2 regions of the Streptomyces sp. NBC_00285 genome follow, and region 2 is predicted to be linked to the other one. Evidence: riboswitches for the same ligand, from Rfam matches in the RefSeq annotation. Region 2 holds a riboswitch; the other holds the start of a gene.
The links. Region 2 has a riboswitch for cyclic di-AMP ahead of OHT57_RS29595 (transglycosylase SLT domain-containing protein). Riboswitches for the same ligand answer to the same signal wherever they lie in the genome.
Positions count from the first base shown of each region.

Region 1: linked by a shared signal. The riboswitch ahead of OHT57_RS41130 (LysM peptidoglycan-binding domain-containing M23 family metallopeptidase) and the one ahead of OHT57_RS29595 (transglycosylase SLT domain-containing protein) in region 2 are both predicted to bind cyclic di-AMP.

Region 1 covers NZ_CP108055.1:8,971,056-8,979,881, reverse strand. Annotated here, with positions in the region: gene OHT57_RS41145 (DUF6250 domain-containing protein) at 74-790, opposite strand; gene OHT57_RS41140 (GDSL-type esterase/lipase family protein) at 774-1,856, opposite strand; gene OHT57_RS41135 (exo-rhamnogalacturonan lyase family protein) at 1,853-4,576, opposite strand; gene OHT57_RS41130 (LysM peptidoglycan-binding domain-containing M23 family metallopeptidase) at 4,777-5,712, opposite strand; cyclic di-AMP (ydaO/yuaA leader) riboswitch at 5,717-5,885, opposite strand; gene OHT57_RS41125 (alpha-galactosidase) at 6,183-8,258, opposite strand; gene OHT57_RS41120 (tyrosine-protein phosphatase) at 8,462-8,826, shown strand, end outside.
Region 2 covers NZ_CP108055.1:6,378,593-6,387,418, reverse strand. Annotated here, with positions in the region: gene OHT57_RS29630 (hypothetical protein) at 1-218, opposite strand, end outside; gene OHT57_RS29625 (DUF6668 family protein) at 348-839, shown strand; gene OHT57_RS29620 (flavodoxin family protein) at 1,017-1,610, shown strand; gene OHT57_RS29615 (ABC transporter permease) at 1,600-2,508, opposite strand; gene OHT57_RS29610 (ABC transporter ATP-binding protein) at 2,495-3,469, opposite strand; gene OHT57_RS29605 (LolA family protein) at 3,544-4,791, opposite strand; gene OHT57_RS29600 (polyprenyl synthetase family protein) at 5,163-6,173, opposite strand; cyclic di-AMP (ydaO/yuaA leader) riboswitch at 6,839-7,015, shown strand; gene OHT57_RS29595 (transglycosylase SLT domain-containing protein) at 7,018-7,500, shown strand; gene OHT57_RS29590 (HAD family hydrolase) at 7,504-8,316, opposite strand; gene OHT57_RS29585 (LacI family DNA-binding transcriptional regulator) at 8,450-8,826, opposite strand, start outside.

The DNA.
Region 1 (8,826 bases), 2.6 Mb from region 2:
CGTAGGAAGGACTTGACGGGCGGTGAGATAAGCCACTCCTAAAGTGTTCGCCAAACGTGGAATAGGTGTGTCGTCATGGATGTTGACGCTGCGACCGCCACACGCGGAAGCCGCTGATCCGGAAGTGGCTCCAGGTGGTCCGGAACGCGAAGTGGCCGCTCGTGTAGGGCTGCGGATCGGTGTAGTCGAAGACGAGCCGGCCGTTGTTCCACCACTGCACCGTGGTGCCATCGGAGACGATCCGCACCCGGTTCGGCTCGTTCGCGACGAGCAGCGGCTCGGTGTAGTCGTAGATCAGCGGCCGCACCCCCGCCTCGCCCACGTAACGGCGCAGCCTGGTCGTGGTGTTGTAGTTGGCTCCGTAGCCGGAGTAGTACGTCCTCAGGTAGTCGTACTCCGCGAGCGCCCCGCCCCTGTGGGTGGCGAAGATGTCGTCGGGGGACCGGACGTCGACGGCGTTCCAGAAGTTGTTCAGGTCGGAGACCCGGTCGTTGACCCCGCCCGCGGAGACGGGGGTGGCGGTGTATTCGATGACGTACGGGCCTTCGAGCCGCTTCCTGAACCAGACGGTCGCTCCCGCGGGCACGTCGACCTCCAGGTTTCCTCGCTCGGCGGTGACGCTGCCGCCCTGCTCCAGTTCGACGGCCCATCGGCCGAGGCCGTGACGGAAGTCGTCGTGGGCGATGAGACGGCGGTGGCGGGCCGAGGCGCTCGCGGTGGCCGCGGGGGCGAGGGCGGCCAGGGCGGCGCCGGCAGCGAGGGCTCCGAAGGCTCTACGCGTGGTGGTCACTGGAGGGCGTTCCTTCCGGGGTGGTGGTCGCGGGCTTCTTCGAGATGAGGTCGATCAGTCGGTCGGCCACCTTCCGGTGACCCTGGGCGCTGGGGTGGACGGCGCCGTTGAAGTCGCCCTGCGCCGCGTCGAGCCAGCCGGTCGTGTCGACGAACTGGATGCGCGGATCGGCGAGTTCGGCGACGACGGCCGCGATGTCCGCGGCATGGGTGCCGTCGAAGGGGCGGAGGGCGAGGATGCGGGCGTGTGGTGCGGCGGCCCGGAGCCGTGACAGACAGGCGCGGTAGGCGGCCGTGAACTCGGCCGAGCCGGACGCGGCGTCGTTGGTGCCCTGGTTCAGCACGATCGCGTCGGCCCGGCGGTCCGAATCCGCCCTGGAACCTGCATAGTTCCACCCGTAGGCGTCAGTTGCCGCGGGCACTCCCCCGTTGCCGGTCCGGATCACACCCTGCCGCCCGAACCCGACCTGGGTGAGCGAGGCGTGCAGGGCGTCGGCGATCAGAGTGGGGTAGGCGGCCGTACCGTCCGCGCAGTCGGAGGTGTTCACGTCGCACAGGGCCATGACGCCCTGGGTGATCGAGTCACCGTAGAACGCCAACTGAAGCTTCTTCACAGGATGTTGAGAAAGCAGATGTCCCCTGATCCCGGTCAGCACCACCCCGGTCTCCAGTGGCGGGACCCACCGGTTCGCCCGCGAGAAGACATCCTTGACGGAGATCTCGACGGAGTGGCGCCCACGGCCGACCGCCCTGATCTCCAGGTCGGGTCGGTCGACGGCGTACGCCTCCTTGGGGCCGCCGTCGACCGACACGTAGATCTGCGCGGGCACGGTGATGGACGAGACGTCGAAGAGCGCGTGGACGGCCGGGCCGGTGAAGCGGAAGCGCAGCCGGGAACCGGAGTTGACGGTGACGGCCGCCGCAGCGGTCCGGCCCCAGCGGCCCTCATAGGCGATACGGCGATCATCGGGGCGCACGACGTCCGAGCCGCCGGAGGCGACGGCGGGCGGCACCGCGCCGACGAGCAGGCCCGCCAGGGTCGCCGCTGTCAGGAGCGTGCGTCTCATGACGGGATCCGGTCTCCGATCAGAGCCAGGTTCTGGATCGCGGCGAGGGCCCATTGGGCGGAGGAGTTGGTGGAGATCCAGGGGATCTCCTTCGTGGTCCGCAGGACCGCCGGGGTCTTGATCGTGACGGGGTTCCAGTCGTTGGACGGGAAGTAGGTGTCGTTGCCGGTCAGGAACTCGTTCCACGCGCGTGTGGCGAGAGCCGGATCGTTCTTGCGCTGAGCGGCGTAGGCGGTGATGCGCGAGTGCGCGGCGGGCAGTGCCGACTTCCAGGTGGAGCCGGTGAGTTGCTTCTTCTGGGCGTCGGAGGCGTTGTAGTACTGCGCGTAGTTCAGCCAGGCCGTGCGAAACTCCGGCTCCTCGTCGCCCAGCAGCGACACGATCTCGCTGTTGGTCTCGACGAGTCCGAAGACAGCGCTGAGATGGGAGACGTTGACGGCCGTGTCGGTCGTCACGGCGAACTTGCCGGTGTCGGCGTCGAGGAGACCCGTTCCCGTGAAGAAGCCGTTGGGCTGCGCGGCGATCGTCCGCAGGGAGTTGACGAGTTTCGCCTTCGCCTCGGCCGCGCGCGGGCCGCCCCGCTCCCATTCGGTGAGCCAGGCCGCCGACACCCCACCCCAGTCGGTGCCGAAGCCCACCGACAGGGCGTGCCGGTCGCCGGGCTCGTAACCGTCGGTGCGGACCTTGCGTTGCGGGTCGACCTCCAGGAACGTCAGCTCCACGTCGACGAGTTCGCTCAGCAGGTCGCCGGTGCGTTCGTCGCCGGTGAGGAAGTAGTGGAAGCGACGGTTGGCGGCCGTGGAGATACGGACCTGTTTGGCGCTGTCCGCCCAGTGCTGCACGCCGTGGCGGGTGCCGAGGCCCGCCCACTTGCCGAGGTGGTAGACGTCGACCTCACCGGTGTGCCGGGTCATCGCCTCCACGAACCGGAACGCCTCGGCGGAGCCGGTGCGCAGGAAGTGGTACCAGAGCCAGAGGTCGGTGCCCAACTCGGAGTTGTCCCAGGCGAATCCGCCGATGTCGTAGCGCCAGACGTGCCGGTCGTTGTCGTAGGTGTGCTGGACGTCGCCGTAGTCGAGGAAGCCGTACCAGCGGCGCTCCTCGCGCTGGTCGCGGTAGTAGGCGAACAGGTCGTCGAGGTGGTCCTCGATCGCCGCGCGGGCCTTCGAGGAGCGGTCCACGGGCGCCCAGTCGCCGAACACGCCCGCGGAGCGCAGCCGTTGGGGCGAGGCCACCAGCAGTGGAGGAGCGGCCACCGCCTTCGCCTGAGCCGCCAGAGCGGCGGCGGACGGAGTCTTCTCCAGTGCCCAGAAGGTCAGTTCACTGGTCCGGGCGATGCCGTACGGGGTGCCGAAGCCGGGCTCGTAGTCCTCGTACGTGATCTCCAGACCGCCGTCGGACTGCTCCTCGTAGGTGTCCTGACCGAGGCCGTCGTGGTAGAAGCGCAGGTCGAGGGGCTGGGCCTCGGGCGAGTAGAGCCAGAGGGTGACCTCGGCGGCGTCGGAGGCCGCGCCGCGGACGTCCAGCTGGGTGGGGTGGCGCTGCCAGAAGTCCCTGAGACCGAAGGAGAGTCCGCCGCTCGCGCCGCCGACGTATCCGAAGCCGGTGGCGCGCTGTCCGGCCGCGGCCGTGATCCAGCCGTACCCGGCCTTGGTCCGCTTGCGCACGAGGTAGCCGTCGGCGGTCGGCTGGGTCAGGGTGTAGTCGCCCCACCGCGGGATGTACGCCAGCCGGCTCGACACCCGGGTGTCCCAGGTGACGGTGTCCGGAAGCCTCTCGCCCGCGATCTGCGCGGCCCGCACTGCGGCTCCCGGGTCGCGGCGCAGCCCGGTGACGCCCTGGACGGCCTCGCTGAACAGGCCGCCGCCCGAGTCCGCGAACCGCACATGGCGGTCGTACGGCTGGTCGCTCAGCGGCACGGTGAAGCGGACACCGAGCCCGCGCAGGAAGTCCCCCCGGTCGGAACCGGGCTGCTGTTCGCCGTCCCAGACGAAGGTGTGCACCAGACGGAAGGATTCCGCACCGGCGGAGAACGCGAACCGCAGCACGAAGGGCAGCCAGGCCCTGCCGCCGTGCCGGTGCCGGCCCTCGACCCGGATCACGGCACGGACGGATCCCTCCTGCTCGACCGCGATCTTCTCGATCCGGCCGGCGAAACCGTCGAGGTCCGCGCCCTCACGCACGGACTCCTGCCGCAGGGCGACCAGCCGCCCGTCCCGGGCGATCTCGGTCGTACCGCGCCGGATGCTGCGTATGACGGTGTCGGAGCCCCTGGCCTCGAAGACGGCGGTGATCACGCCGGTCGACACCTCGATGCGGCCGCTCCTCCGGCCGACCTCGACCCGGTGAACGGGAGCGGCCGGGCTGCCGGCGCTGAGTACGTAACGGTCGGCCTTGGGCGCGTCGGGCGCTATCGCGTGTGCGGTCCACTTCACCGAGCCGTCGGGCCAGTAGCCGGTGACCCAGCTCTGGACCGGGACCTCGTCGCCGCCGGAGGTCGCGAGCCGGAACGGCTGCTCCGGGCGATGGGTGCCACGAGCCCAGGGGACTCCCCAGGTGGCACCGGCGTGGACGTCGGGGGCCGAACCGTCCAGCCAGTGGAGTTCGGTGGCGTCGCCGTCCGCCGCTGTGGCGGCGTGGGACACGGCCCAGGAGAACTGGGTGAGGGCGGCCGCGGCTGCGGCGCCCTTGAAGACGGTGCGTCGGTCGACGCCGGACACAGTGACCTCCGAAGGCCGCAGAAAGCGCTTGCACAACTATGGAGTTCACTGTGTCCCCACCCTCCCCCGCCTGTCGACGCTACGAGCATGTCTGCCACAAGACCGCAATGAAGTGATCATGAAGGCGCAAGGACACTCAGCAGGGAACACCGAAGGCCGGACCCGGGGATCGGGGTCCGGCCTTCGGTGGCACAGGGGCGTCAGCCGACGGCGACGCCCTTCGAGCGGAGGTAGGAGACCGGGTCCACGTCCGAGCCGTAGTCCGGCGTGGTGCGGATCTCGAAGTGCAGGTGCGGGCCGGTGACGTTGCCGGTCGCGCCGGAGAGGCCGATCTGCTGGCCCTCGGTCACGGTCTGGCCGGCCGAGACGGAGAGCTGGGACAGGTGGGCGTACTGCGCGTAGTAGCCGTCGTCCAGCTTGATGACGACCTGGTTGCCGTAGGCGCCGCCCCAGCCCGCGGAGACGACCGTGCCCGCGGCGACGGCCTTCAGCGCGGTGCCGGTCGGGACGACGAAGTCCACGCCGGTGTGATAGCCGCTGGACCACATGCTGCCCGCCACGCGGTAACCGGTGCCGATGGTGGCACCGGAGACCGGAAGGGTGTAGCCGCTGGAGCTGGTGGTGTCGGAGCTCCGGGTGGCGGCAGTCGAGTTCGACGACGACTTCGCCTCGGCCTTCTCGGTCTTCGAGGAGGCCGACGAAGAGGAAGCGGAGGACTCGGTCCTCGCGGTGCTCGTCGTGGCCCTCTTGCCGATCGAGAGCTTCAGACCGGGGTGGATGAGCGAGGGGTCCTCGCCGACGGCCTGGCGATTGTCGGCGTAGAGCTTCTCCCAGCCGCCGGTGACGTTCTGCTCGTCGGCGATCTTCGAGAGATAGTCACCGGTCCGCACCGAATAGGTGCGCACGGTCGCGGCCTTCTTCTTCGTGGCTGTCTTTTCGGCGGTCTTCTCAGCGACCTTCTGCGTCACCGGAAGCGACTGAACGGCCTTTTCCGACACCGACTGCGAGGTGGCGGCGTGAGCACCGGTGGCCCCCATGAGCGGGAGGGCGAGTGCGGCACCCCCGGTTCCGGCGACGGCGATCGAGCGGGTGAAGCGCTGGGGCTTCGGACGGCGGTGCTTACCCTTCGCGGGCATGGCGAATTCCTCTCCGGCGCCTGCGAGGTGAGCTGTCGGGTGCGGACTGGAGATGTCCGGCCGCGCCGAGGCGCGACTTGACCCCAAGCCTGTTCCGGAGACCGGAACAGGCGGTACTGCCTGTGGGTCCCCCGCTCCTGCCGTGTACGGGTGAGTGTGGGCGGAATCCGTTCGGCGGCAGGATTAGGCGTCCGACCGGATCGGTGGTGAACGTAAGCGAGCAAGACGCAAAGGGACAAGTGGGAGGTTCCCTGTGAATGCGTTTCTGTTGATCGCCTACGGGAATTGACAGTCACCCTGAGTGCATCGGATGCCCGATTACCGACCCGAATCCCCTTGAAAACCACAAGAATTACGTGAACATGACCAGCGACACACCGTCACGGATATGACGCTCCTCACGTCACGAATTCACAGGAACCCATATCCCGGAAGGAGTTGGAAGGAAACCAGCAATTCGGACAGAGGCCCTAGATGCGACGGAGTCGGATAACCGTCGCATCAAGGTCACCCCGCAAGCCGGTGGAAAGTCCGTGATGCAGCAATACAGCCCCTCGGTGAACTTCGCCCGTTTCGAGGCATTCATACGACGCCGTCGGGTCGAGTCCACGCAGCCGCAACGCCTGGACGGGCTCGCCGTACTGCTGCGCCTGGAGCCAGGCGAGGACGACGGCCTCGTCCCCGAGGACGTACTGCACCGCACTGAGCCCGCCCCGCGGAGGCCGCAGCCGGTAGAGGTCGCCGCGCTGCACCACGGGCCGGATCTCCTTGTAGAGGTCCACCCACTGACGGGCCTCGGCGAGCTCCTCCTCGGTCCACTCCTCGAGGTCCCCGCCGACGCCGAGAACCCCGGCCATCGCACTCACGAACCGGAACCGAAGAGAGCTCACCCGGCCGTTGAGCTGGGTGTTGGGGCTGTCGGTGACCCAGGCGGCCATCACCCGCGCGGGATGGACCTGACTGAATCCGTACTGGATGGCGAGGCGGTCGAGCGGGTCGGTGTTGTCGGAGGTCCACACCTGGTCGGTGCGGCTCAGCACCCCGAGGTCGATCCGGCCGCCGCCACCCGAGCAGGACTCGAAGGCAACGCCGGGGTGAGCCTCGCGCAGGCGGTCCAACAGGGCGTAGAAGCCGCGCACATGGTCGACCCACAGGCGCTGCGGGTACGGGTCGCCGGGCCAGCCCGCGTCGGTGAAGCAGCGGTTGAAGTCCCACTTCACATAGTCGATCGGGGCCGAGGAGAGCAGCGTGTCCAGCTGCTCCCACAGGTATTCCTGGACGTCCTCACGCGCGAGGTTCAGTACGAGCTGATTACGGAACTCCGTCCGCTTTCGTCCCGTCTGGTACTGCACCCAGTCCGGATGGGCGCGGTAGAGCTCGCTGTCCGGGTTGACCATCTCCGGCTCGACCCAGATGCCGAACTGCATGCCGAGCGAGCGCACGCGGTCGGCGAGTGGCTTCAGGCCGGCCGGGAAGCGGTCGGGGTTGGGCTCCCAGTCGCCGAGCCCGGCCCGGTCACTGGTACGGGTGCCGAACCAGCCGTCGTCGACGACGAACAGTTCGACGCCGATCGCCGCGGCCCGCCTGGCGAGGGTGCCCTGCTGCTCCTCGGAGATGTCGAAGGTCGTGGCCTCCCAGGAGTTGAACAGCACGGGCCGGTCCTGGTCCGCGTCCGGGATGACGTACGCCCGTTGCCAGGCGTGCCAGGCCCGGCTCGCGCCGCCGAAGCCACCGTCGCTCCAGAGGCCGGCGAAGACGGGCGTCGTGAACGACTCCCCGGCCGCCAGGCACAGCAGGCCGGAGTCGTCATAGCCTGCGCCGCCGGTGATCTGCACACGCGCGTCGGGGAGTTGGGCCACGGCGATCCGCCAGGACCCGGACCAGCCGAGGGCGCAGCCGTAGACCTCGCCGTGCTCCTCGGTCGCGTCGGTGTCGAGGGCGACCCACGGCAGGTGCTGGTGCCCGGTGTGGCCGCGGCGGCTGCCGATCACCTTCTCGCCGTAGGTGAGGGGGGCCTGGGTGAGCTGGGACTCGGCAGCCCAGCGGCCGTGGAGCTGGGAGAGCCGCCAGCCGTCCTCGCGGTCGGGCAGGGTCCAGGTGGCCGAGTCGGCGCGCAGCAGCTCGACCGGTGCCGGGCCCTGGTTGTCCAGGGTCACCCAGCGCTCCAGGACGTCGTGGCGCATCCGGTAGTGCAGTGTCACGGTCAGCCCGGCGTCCCGGAACCGCAGCCGAAGTTCGTCGCCCTCGGTGTCATAAGCCTCGAAGCTCCACTCGGTGCCACGCCGCTCGTCCGTGCGCACGGACAGGGCGGGACGGCTGAAGCGGGGGCCGCCTTCGACCGGGTACTCCTCGTGCCCGTCGAGCGGGGCCTCGAAGGGCCGGTACTCGGGCAGCGGGCGGGCGGCGAGGGCCTCGGCGTCGGCGAGGGCGATCCTCGGGCCCCAGTGCAGGTGCAGCAGCTCGTCCTCGGCAGTGAGGTGCAGGGCGTAACTACTGGCCGACCCGGACAGAATCCACGTACGGCCGTTCTCGGCGATCTCCAGCATCGTGCCCCTCACAGATTCGAACAGGTGCCATCAGGTGTGCTCAGGCACCAACATCATCAACGGCCACGAGCCCGGCTGCAACGCCTGTGGACGACTGATTGCCAGGGCTGTGGACAACTCATTGCCCCAGGAACACGTGTCGTATCGTCGAGAGCGTGCCCGTCGACGAGCAGCGTCGGCGGTGACCGGCTGGGAGGAACCCCGTGACGCAGCAGATCCCGTCGACCGAACCCGAACTGGCCGCTGTCCGCAACTTCCGTGATGTGGGCGGAATGCCGACGGTGGACGGACGTCGGGTGCGGTACGGAGTGCTGTTCCGCAGCGGTCACCTCGCGCACGCGACGGAGGACGACGCCGCGTTCCTGTCCTCTCTCGGCCTGCACACGGTCTTCGACTTCCGTAACGAGGCGGACCAGAAGCTGGAGGGCATGGACGTCGAGCTGGCAGGGGTGCGCAATGTGAACCTCCCGCTGAGCGACCCGGCCGACGGCGTGGAGTTCTGGAAGATGGTCCGGGACGGCGAGCTCGACCAGCTGCGCGAGATCCTCAGCGACGGCAAGGGCGCGAA
Region 2 (8,826 bases):
ATACGGGCGTCGTGGATCAAGGCGTTGACGGGGCGTCCCGCGGTGACGGCGAGGCGGTGGAGGTGGGTCAGGACGGTCTGGTGGAGGTCCTCGCCCGGGGGCGCGGCAACCGGGGTTCCGGCCACCGTCGCGGCCTCACCGGTCACGGGGACGCGGACGTCGATAGGGGTCGCCCCCCGCTGGTCGTCCAGCTTCTTGTCGCGGCTGAGTCGAGACATCTCATCCCTCACGGTCGTGCACGTACTGTCGAGTCTCTCCGCTCGCCCCCGGTCCTCACGTCACCGTGATGTCACAGGCCTGTTCCAGGAGGTGCGGGGCGGGTGGGATGGCAGAGTCGGAGCGCGGACATGCGCACCGACGTGCGGCGAGAGGTGGAGAGCGTGCAGCAGGGGCCGGAGATCTGGATCCGCGGGCCGGTGGCCCCCGCCGGGAGACGACGGTACGCGTGGGTCGGCACCCATGGCGGCGCCGGCGTCTCCACCCTGGCCGCCGTCTACGGCGGTCACGACAGCGGACGCGACTGGCCCGGCCCCGGCGCCCCGACCTCCGTCCTCCTCGTCGCCCGCACCCACTCCGCGGGGCTGCTGGCCGCCCGCCGCGCCCTGGAGCTCTTCCGACGCGGTGAGCACCCGCCGGGCCTCGACCTCGACGCCGTCGTCCTCGTCGCGGACGCCCCCGGGCGCCTTCCCCGGCCGTTGTCCCGTCAGGCCAAGGAGATCGAGTCGACCGTCGACGTGTACCGCGTGCCCTGGGTGTCCGCGTGGCGCCTCGGCGACCTGAACGGGTCGCCCCCGCGCGCAACCGCGGCACTGACCCGCCTCACCCGCAGCAGCGGCTGATCGGTCCTTGACAGGCGAAGCCGGAGGCGGGGTATCCGGCCCCGCCTCCGGCTTCGCCTCCCGTCCGTGCCCGGTCCTCTTACGCCTCCCCTTGGTCCTCCCCCATGGACATATAAATGTGCGTGCATATAATGCAGGTGCGAGTATTCGTTGTGCGCCGACCATCTGGGGGATTTCATGACGCGCCGTTTCCTGTTCGTGCTCGGCAGCAGCCGCAGCGAGGGCAACACCGAGCTGCTGGCCCGACGGGCCGCCGAGCAGTTGCCCGCCGATGTCGAGCAGCAGTGGATCAGCCTCGCCGAGCATCCGCTGCCCGACTTCCTGGACCTGCGGCACGACAGCGAGTACCTGGACTCCCCCACCGGGGACACCCCGCAGTGGCTGCTCGACGCCACGCTCGCGGCGACGGACATCGTGATCGCCTCGCCGGTCTACTGGTACTCGGTCTCCGCGCTCACCAAGCGCTACCTGGACTACTGGTCGGGCTGGCTGCGCACCCCCGGCCTCGACTTCAAGGCTCAGCTGGCCGGACGCACCCTGTGGGGCGTGTCCGTGCTCGCGGACGAGCGGCCCCTGGTCGCCGACCCGTTCGTCGGCACGCTCAACAACTCGGCCGCGTACATGAAGATGCGGTTCGGCGGGGTGCTGTTCGGCAACGGCAGCAAGCGCGGTGACGTGCTGGCGGACGAGGCCGCGCTGACCCGCGCGAAGACGTTCTTCGAGCAGGAGGCGCCGCTCGCGCGCTACCCCGACGCTCAGGTCACACCGTGACGTCCTTCGCCATGAACCGCGCCCACGCCGCCGAGCCGAACACCGCCGCGTACAGGGCCTGGAGGCCCAGGTTGCGCACCAGGTCGTCCCAGTAGACCGGTTCGCGCATGAGGTCGGCGAAGGACAGCCAGTAGTGGGAGAAGAAGTACGGCTGGAGAGCGTGCAGTTGGGGTATCTGGTCGAGGATCTGGACGGTGATCAGCAGCCCCACCGTCGTGGCCATCGCCGCGATGCCGCTGTTCGTGAGCGTCGAGACGAACAGGCCGAGGGCCGCCACGCCGGTCAGTGACGCGGCCACCACCAGAGCGATCAGCAGAGCTCTTCCCAGGCCCTCCGCGAAGGTGATCTGGGTGCCGGAGATCGTCGTCAGGTCGCCGAGCGGGAAGAGGACGGCTCCGACCGTCAGCGCCGAGAGCGCGACCACGAGGGTGGCGACCAGACAGAAGGCCATCACCGTCGCGTACTTGGTGAGCAGGAGGCGGGTGCGGCCCGCCGGGGCCACCAGGAGGTAGCGGAGGGTGCCGGCGTTGGCCTCGCCCGCGATCGCGTCGCCCGCGATGACGCCGATGGCCATCGGGAGGAAGAAGGGCAGGGTCGCTGCGAGGGCGGTGAAGACCAGGAACAGGCCGTTGTTGGTGATCTGGGAGATGAAGGCGGGGCCACCACCGCCTCCGGCGCCGGAGGAGCCGTCGTCGGTCTCGATCTTGACCGCGAACCCTACGAGGACGGGGACGGCCGCCAGCACGCCGAGCAGAGCCAGGGTGCGCCAGCGGCGGAACGTGGTGAGCAGTTCGTTGCGCAGGAGGGTGGCTCGGAAGGTCGTACGACGGCTGCGGGCCGTTTGTTGGGGCCGGTCGGGCCCGCACCCCTTGAACGTCTTCAGCTCAGCCTGCGACATCGAAGCCCTCCCCTGTCAGGGCCACGAAAGCGTCCTCCAGGGACGGGCGCTGCACCGCGAAGCCTCTTACTCGCACTCCTGCCTTCACCAATGCCGTGTTGATGTCGGCCAGTTCGCGGTCCGGGGGCTCGGCGGTCACTCGGTCCTCCGACACCACCACGTCTGCGAGGCCCTGCTCCTTCAGAATGCGGGCCGCGTCCGACGGATCCGGTGTCGTCACGACCAGCCGCCCCCTGGCGCCCGCCGCCAGGTCCGCCACCGGGCCCTGGGTGATCAGACGGCCCTGGGTCATGACCGCGGCGTGGGTGCAGACCTGTTCGATCTCGTCCAGGAGGTGGGAGGAGAGGAAGACGGTGGTGCCCTCGGAGGCCAACTCCCTCACCAGGGAACGGATTTCCCGCATGCCCTGAGGGTCGAGGCCGTTGGTCGGTTCGTCCAGGACCAGGAGTTCACGGGGCTGGAGCAGGGCCGCCGCCAGGCCCAGCCGCTGTTTCATGCCCAGCGAGTACGCCTTCGCCTTCTTGGCCGCGGCGGCCGCCAGACCGACCCTCTCCAGTGCCGCCGCCACCCGGACGCGCCGGGTGCGTGGGTCGGCGGTCGGGTCCGCCGCGTCGTAGCGGACGAGGTTGTCGCGGCCGGAGAGGAAGCCGTACAGGGCGGGGCCCTCGATGAGCGCGCCGACGTGCGGGAGTACGGTCCGGGCGGCGCGCGGCATCGGGCGGCCGAGCACTCGGGCCGAGCCGGAGGTCGGCTCGATGAGGCCCATCAGCATGCGGATGGTGGTGGTCTTGCCCGAGCCGTTCGGCCCGAGGAAGCCGAAGACGCTGCCCGCCGGGACGGTCAGGTCGAGACCGTCCACAGCGAGCTGTCCGCCGCGGTACCGCTTGGTGAGGGCGCGAGTGTGGATGACACTGTCACCCGCCTCGCTCGGCTCCGGCTCCTCGGCGGACCCTTCGTCCATCGGCTCCCTCAATTCGTGCTCACGCGACGACTACGTACAGTTACTACGTGCGGCCGCCGCGCAAGGTTCCCGGTTCAGCCCGCGTTCGCCGCCTTCACCAGAACGTCCTTGGTGACCGCACCGACGTAGACCTTGCCGTCGTCCGTGATCAGGGCGTTGATCAGACGGGTCTTGAAGACGGTGCCCGTGCCGAACTTGCCGGAGACCTTGTCGCCGAGCGAGTCCAGGAAGCCGCCGATGTCACCGCCGGCCTCGGCGCCGGACGGGACGCCCTTGCCGCCGGTGTCGAAGGTGGCGACGGAGTCCCAGCCGTCCCCGATGACGTTCAGTCCGTCGAGGCCGCCGGAGCCGCCGGGGCCCTTCGTGCCGCGCTCATGGGTGGAGCCCTTGCCGAGGTCCTTGGAGTCCTTGAAGTCCTTGGAGTGGTCGGGTGCCTCGGCGGCGTCCTTCTCCGTGACCTTCGCGCCCTTCGGCGGGGTGAAGTCGAAGGTCGAGGCGGCCGGCTTGGCGAAGGTGACCTGGGTGAAGCCGGCGTCCACGACAGCGGCACCGCCGCTCGCGGGCGTCAGCGTGAACTTCAGCGGCAGTCCGGTCTTCGAGTCCACGGCCACGGTGATCTGGCCGACCGTCGATCCCTCGTCCTTGGGCTTGATGACGAGCCGGTACGCGTCCCGCCCCGCGACCTGCGCGGTGCCCTCGACCGTCACCGATGTGGTCTTGTCGGCGGCCTTGAGGGCGTCCTCTGCGAGGTCCTTGGGCGTGGCCGGGAGCTCTTCCTTCTGCTTGCCGTCGCTCTCGGAAGCCGTGCTGTGGAAGACCGAGTTGGACTTGCTGTCGTAGCCCCAGACGTCCTTGCCGTCGTGGATGAGGCTGTACTCGGCGGCGTCCTCCAGGAGGGAGACCTTCTGCTTGTTCTCACCGTCGGCCGCGACGCGCAGCGTGTGCGTGCCGGAGGCGAGTTCGGTGAGCTTGGTGGTCGGGTCGGCGGACGAGCCGTCGCCCGAGCCGGAGGAACCGGCGGCGGAGCCCAGCGAGCTCTCCAGACCCCCGAGGTCCGGCAGTCCCAGGTCCGTGGTGATCTTCACCGTGCCGGACAGCTGCTCCACGTCGGACGCGGCGATCTTCTCGATGAGTTGCTGTGCGCTGATCTTCGGCAGGTCCGGGTCGCCGGAGTCGGCGAGCGCCGGGACGAGCCCGATGGTCGCCGCCGCGATTCCCACCACCGTGGCCGGCACGACGTACCTAGCGGCCTTGCGTCGGCGCGCCGCGCGCAGTTCCTCGGCGTCGGCGGTCGCGCTGTCGTCGGATTCGTACGGTGCCATGTGTGCCTTACCTCCGTCGTCGGCGGCGGCCGTCAACTCCCCCTGCGTCCACCCCGTAGCCGCCATTCTCACCCGAATCGGTGAGGAGTGGTGTTTTCCGTGGTGTCCATCTGACCAAATCGGCCATGACCATGCGTCAACCCTCGGGGCCAACTCCGCGTACACCTGGGGTATGACACGACACGGCCGCACCCCCTACGACCCGTAGGGGATGCGGCTCCGGGAGACCGTCAGCTGCACAAGAAAAGGCAGTCGGCACGGGACGGTGACGGCCCTGGACGGCGCAGGAGCCGACGGTCGTGCCGCGTTGCCGGAGCCGACCGGGGCCCACGGATCCCGCTCGTGACCTGCGTCACGCGGGAGGGCGCGGTTCAGCCCGCGCGGTGGACCACCGCGTCGCACAGCTCCATCAGTGCCGCCCTCGCGTCGCACTCCCGCAGCGGGGCCAGCGCCGCGCGCGCGTCCTTCGCGTAGCGCACGGTGTCGCGGCGGGCCTGTTCCAGCGCCGGATGCTCCCGCAGCGCGGCCAGTGCCTCGGCGTGCCGGGCGTCGTCCGTGAGGTCGGAGTCGAGCAGCTCGCACAGGGCGATGTCCTCGGCCAGGCCGAGCCGGGCGGCCCGCTCGCGCAGCCGCAGCACCGGCATCGTGGGGATGCCCTCACGCAGGTCGGTGCCGGGGGTCTTGCCGGACTCATGAGAGTCGGAGGCGATGTCCAGGACGTCGTCCGCGAGCTGGAAGGCGACGCCCAGGCGCTCGCCGTACTGGGTCAGGACGTCCACGACCGTCTCGTCGGCGCCGGACATCATCGCCCCGAAACGGCACGACACCGCCACCAGAGAGCCGGTCTTGCCGCCGAGCACGTCGAGGTAGTGCTCGACCGGGTCCCGGCCGTCCATCGGACCGGCCGTCTCCAGGATCTGCCCGGTGACCAGGCGCTCGAACGCCTCCGCCTGTACCCGGACGGCCTCGGGACCGAGGTCGGCCAGGATGTGCGAGGCGCGGGCGAACAGGAAGTCGCCGGTGAGTACGGCCACCGAGTTGCCCCAGCGGGTGTTGGCGCTGTCGACACCGCGGCGTACTGCGGCCTCGTCCATGACGTCGTCGTGGTACAGCGTCGCGAGGTGGGTCAGCTCCACCACGACGGCCGACGGCACGACGCCCGGCGCATAGGGATCCCCGAACTGGGCGGCGAGCATCACGAGGAGTGGACGGAAGCGCTTTCCGCCCGCGCGCACAAGGTGTTGGGCGGCCTCCGTGATGAAGGGGACCTCGCTTTTGGTGGCCTCGAGCAGTCCCTCCTCGACAGCCGTCATTCCGGCCTGGACATCGGCTTCCAGAGCCTGGTCCCGCACGCTCAGCCCGAACGGCCCGACGACGGTCACGAGGGGTCTCCTGTCTGCTGGTGTCTACTGGCGGTTACACGGAATGTCGATAGGTCGCTGCCCTCACTCAAGTCAGCGTATCCGGTCACCTTTGGATCACCGATAGCGCCCGCCCTGTCCATGCCGGGCGGTATCGGATCACGGCCGGTATGTTTTTGATCATGCGAAAAGAATAGATATCTATCGACTTGTAGGGAATTAGCCGTCGGTGCCCTGATTCGTCGACCCCCTCCGGCCCCCGGCCTCAGCAACGCTGCTCGTTCAACACGTGCCCTGCGCGACTCCACCCACGCGTGAGCGCGCGAGCTTCCTGCGAGGCCGACCCGGCCCACTCGGTGACCGGACAGCGGCGGTCCGCCGAGCTCGACGGAGACGGATCCCACGAGCGGTCGGTTGACTACGAGTTGGGCATACATGACCGTTTCACCCCTCTTGCGTACCGGCGTGACTTGGCTCACTCGATCCGGCGGTCCGTCAGATATCCGGAATGCATGGATCCACCTTTTCCCGCGCGCCAGTTGAGGCTTGCTGCCGCAAAGGATCAAGTGCCTCAAATACCCCAGACCAAGGTCAATAGGCACGGCATGTGAATTCGCCACTTGTTCCGGACATGTGCTCTCGCATACGTTCCCGGCCTGTCGGGCGGACGCCGAATCCTGCCACCGCCCGTACACCCACCGAGAACCGCGGCAGGAGCGGGGGACCCAGGTAAGTCGCCGGATCGGGATGTCTTCGGACATACCGGTACGGCTAGGGGTTAAGTCATGCCTTTTGCGGGCGTGACCGGGCAACTCCCCGCCCGAACCCGACAGCTCACCTCGCAGGCGAAGGAGAGGACTTCACCATGCCTGCTGCCGCTCAGCACCGCGCCCCCCGTAAGAGCCGTCTCGTCCGCAAGCTCGCCGTACTCGGCACCGGAGCCGCCGTACTGGCGCTCCCCCTCGTCGGCGCGACCAGCGCGTCCGCGGCCACCCCGACCGTGCAGACCGCGACCACGCTCGGGTACGCCAACACCCTCGACGGCTGGATCCGGGCCTCCCTGGCCGTCATGGCGGAGCACGGGATCCCCGGCTCCTACGACGGCATCTACCGCAACGTCATCCGCGAGTCCTCCGGCAACCCCTGGGCCATCAACAACTGGGACTCCAACGCGGCGGCCGGCACCCCGTCCAAGGGCCTGCTCCAGGTGATCGACCCGACGTTCAACGCCTACCACGTGTCCAACACGCTGTGGGACCCGTACGACCCGGTCGCGAACATCACCGCGGCCTGCAACTACGCGGCCCAGCGGTACGGATCCATCGACAACGTGTGGGGCGCGTACTAGGAACTACGCCTCACTGAACAGTCTTTCGAGGACGACGGCGATGCCGTCGTCCTCGTTCGACATGGTCACCTCGTCGGCCACGGCCTTGAGTTCGGGGTGGGCGTTGGCCATCGCGACCCCGTGGGCCGCCCAGTCGAACATGGGGATGTCGTTGGGCATGTCCCCGAAGGCGATCGTCACCTCGGGCCCCAGGCCCAGGTGTTCGGCGGCCAGCGCGAGGCCGGTCGCCTTGGTGATGCCGCATGGCTGGAGTTCGACGGTCCCGGGCCCCGACATGGTGACGGTGGCCAGCGAGCCCACCACCGAGCGCGCCGTCAGCGCCAACTCGTCGTCGGACAGGTAGGGGTGTCGCAGCAGCACCTTGCTGATCGGCTCGCACCAAAGGTCGTCGCGCCGCTCCACCCGCACGGCGGGCAGCGTCGGATGGGGCATCAGATATCCCGGCTCGATGAGCGTCAGCCCGTCCACGCCGTCCTGGTCCACGGCCGCGTACACCTGCCCGACCTCGGCCTCGATCTTCCCGAGGGCGGTCTCGGCCAGCTCCCGGTCCAGGGTCACCGACCACAGCAGACGGTCCGCGCCGGCGTCGTACACCTGCGCGCCCTGCCCGCACACCGCGAGCCCCGTACTGCCCAGGTCGTCGAGGAGCGGCCGCACTCTGGGCGCCGGCCGTCCCGTCACGACGAGATGCCTGGCCCCGCCCGCCGCCACCCGCGCGAGCGCGGCCAACGACCGGTCCGAGAGGGTGTCGTCGGCGCGGAGCAGCGTGCCGTCCAGGTCGGTGGCGACGAGTGAATATGCGGTGGAGGCGGCCATGATCAGAGAATACGGATGGTTGGCCCCTGCGACTCGACGCGAACCGGACGGCTGCTGCTTTCACATACGTTGACGGCAGTTCCGGTTCCGGGGGCACGGCACGGCCCATGGAGCGCCACCGCCCCATGCAGCGCTACGCCGAGTCCCGGACGACCAGTTCCGTCGGGAGGATCACGCCGGCCGTGTCCTCGCCGGCGATCTGGGCGAGGAGCATGCGGACCATCTCGGCGCTGATGCGGTCGAAGGGCTGGCGCATGGTGGTGAGGGCGGGGGCGGCGGCGGTGGCCGCCGGGGAGTCGTCGAAGCCGCCGACAGCGATGTCACCGGGGACCGAGCGCCCGGACTGCTGCAGCACACCCACGACACCGAGGGCCATGAGGTCGGAGGCGACGAACACGGCGTCCATGTCGGGGGCTTGGGCCAGCAGCCGCCGGGCCGCCCGCTCACCGCCGCTGCGCCGGAAGTCGCCCTCCACCACGAGCGCCGGGTCGTAGGGCAGGCCCGCCTCGG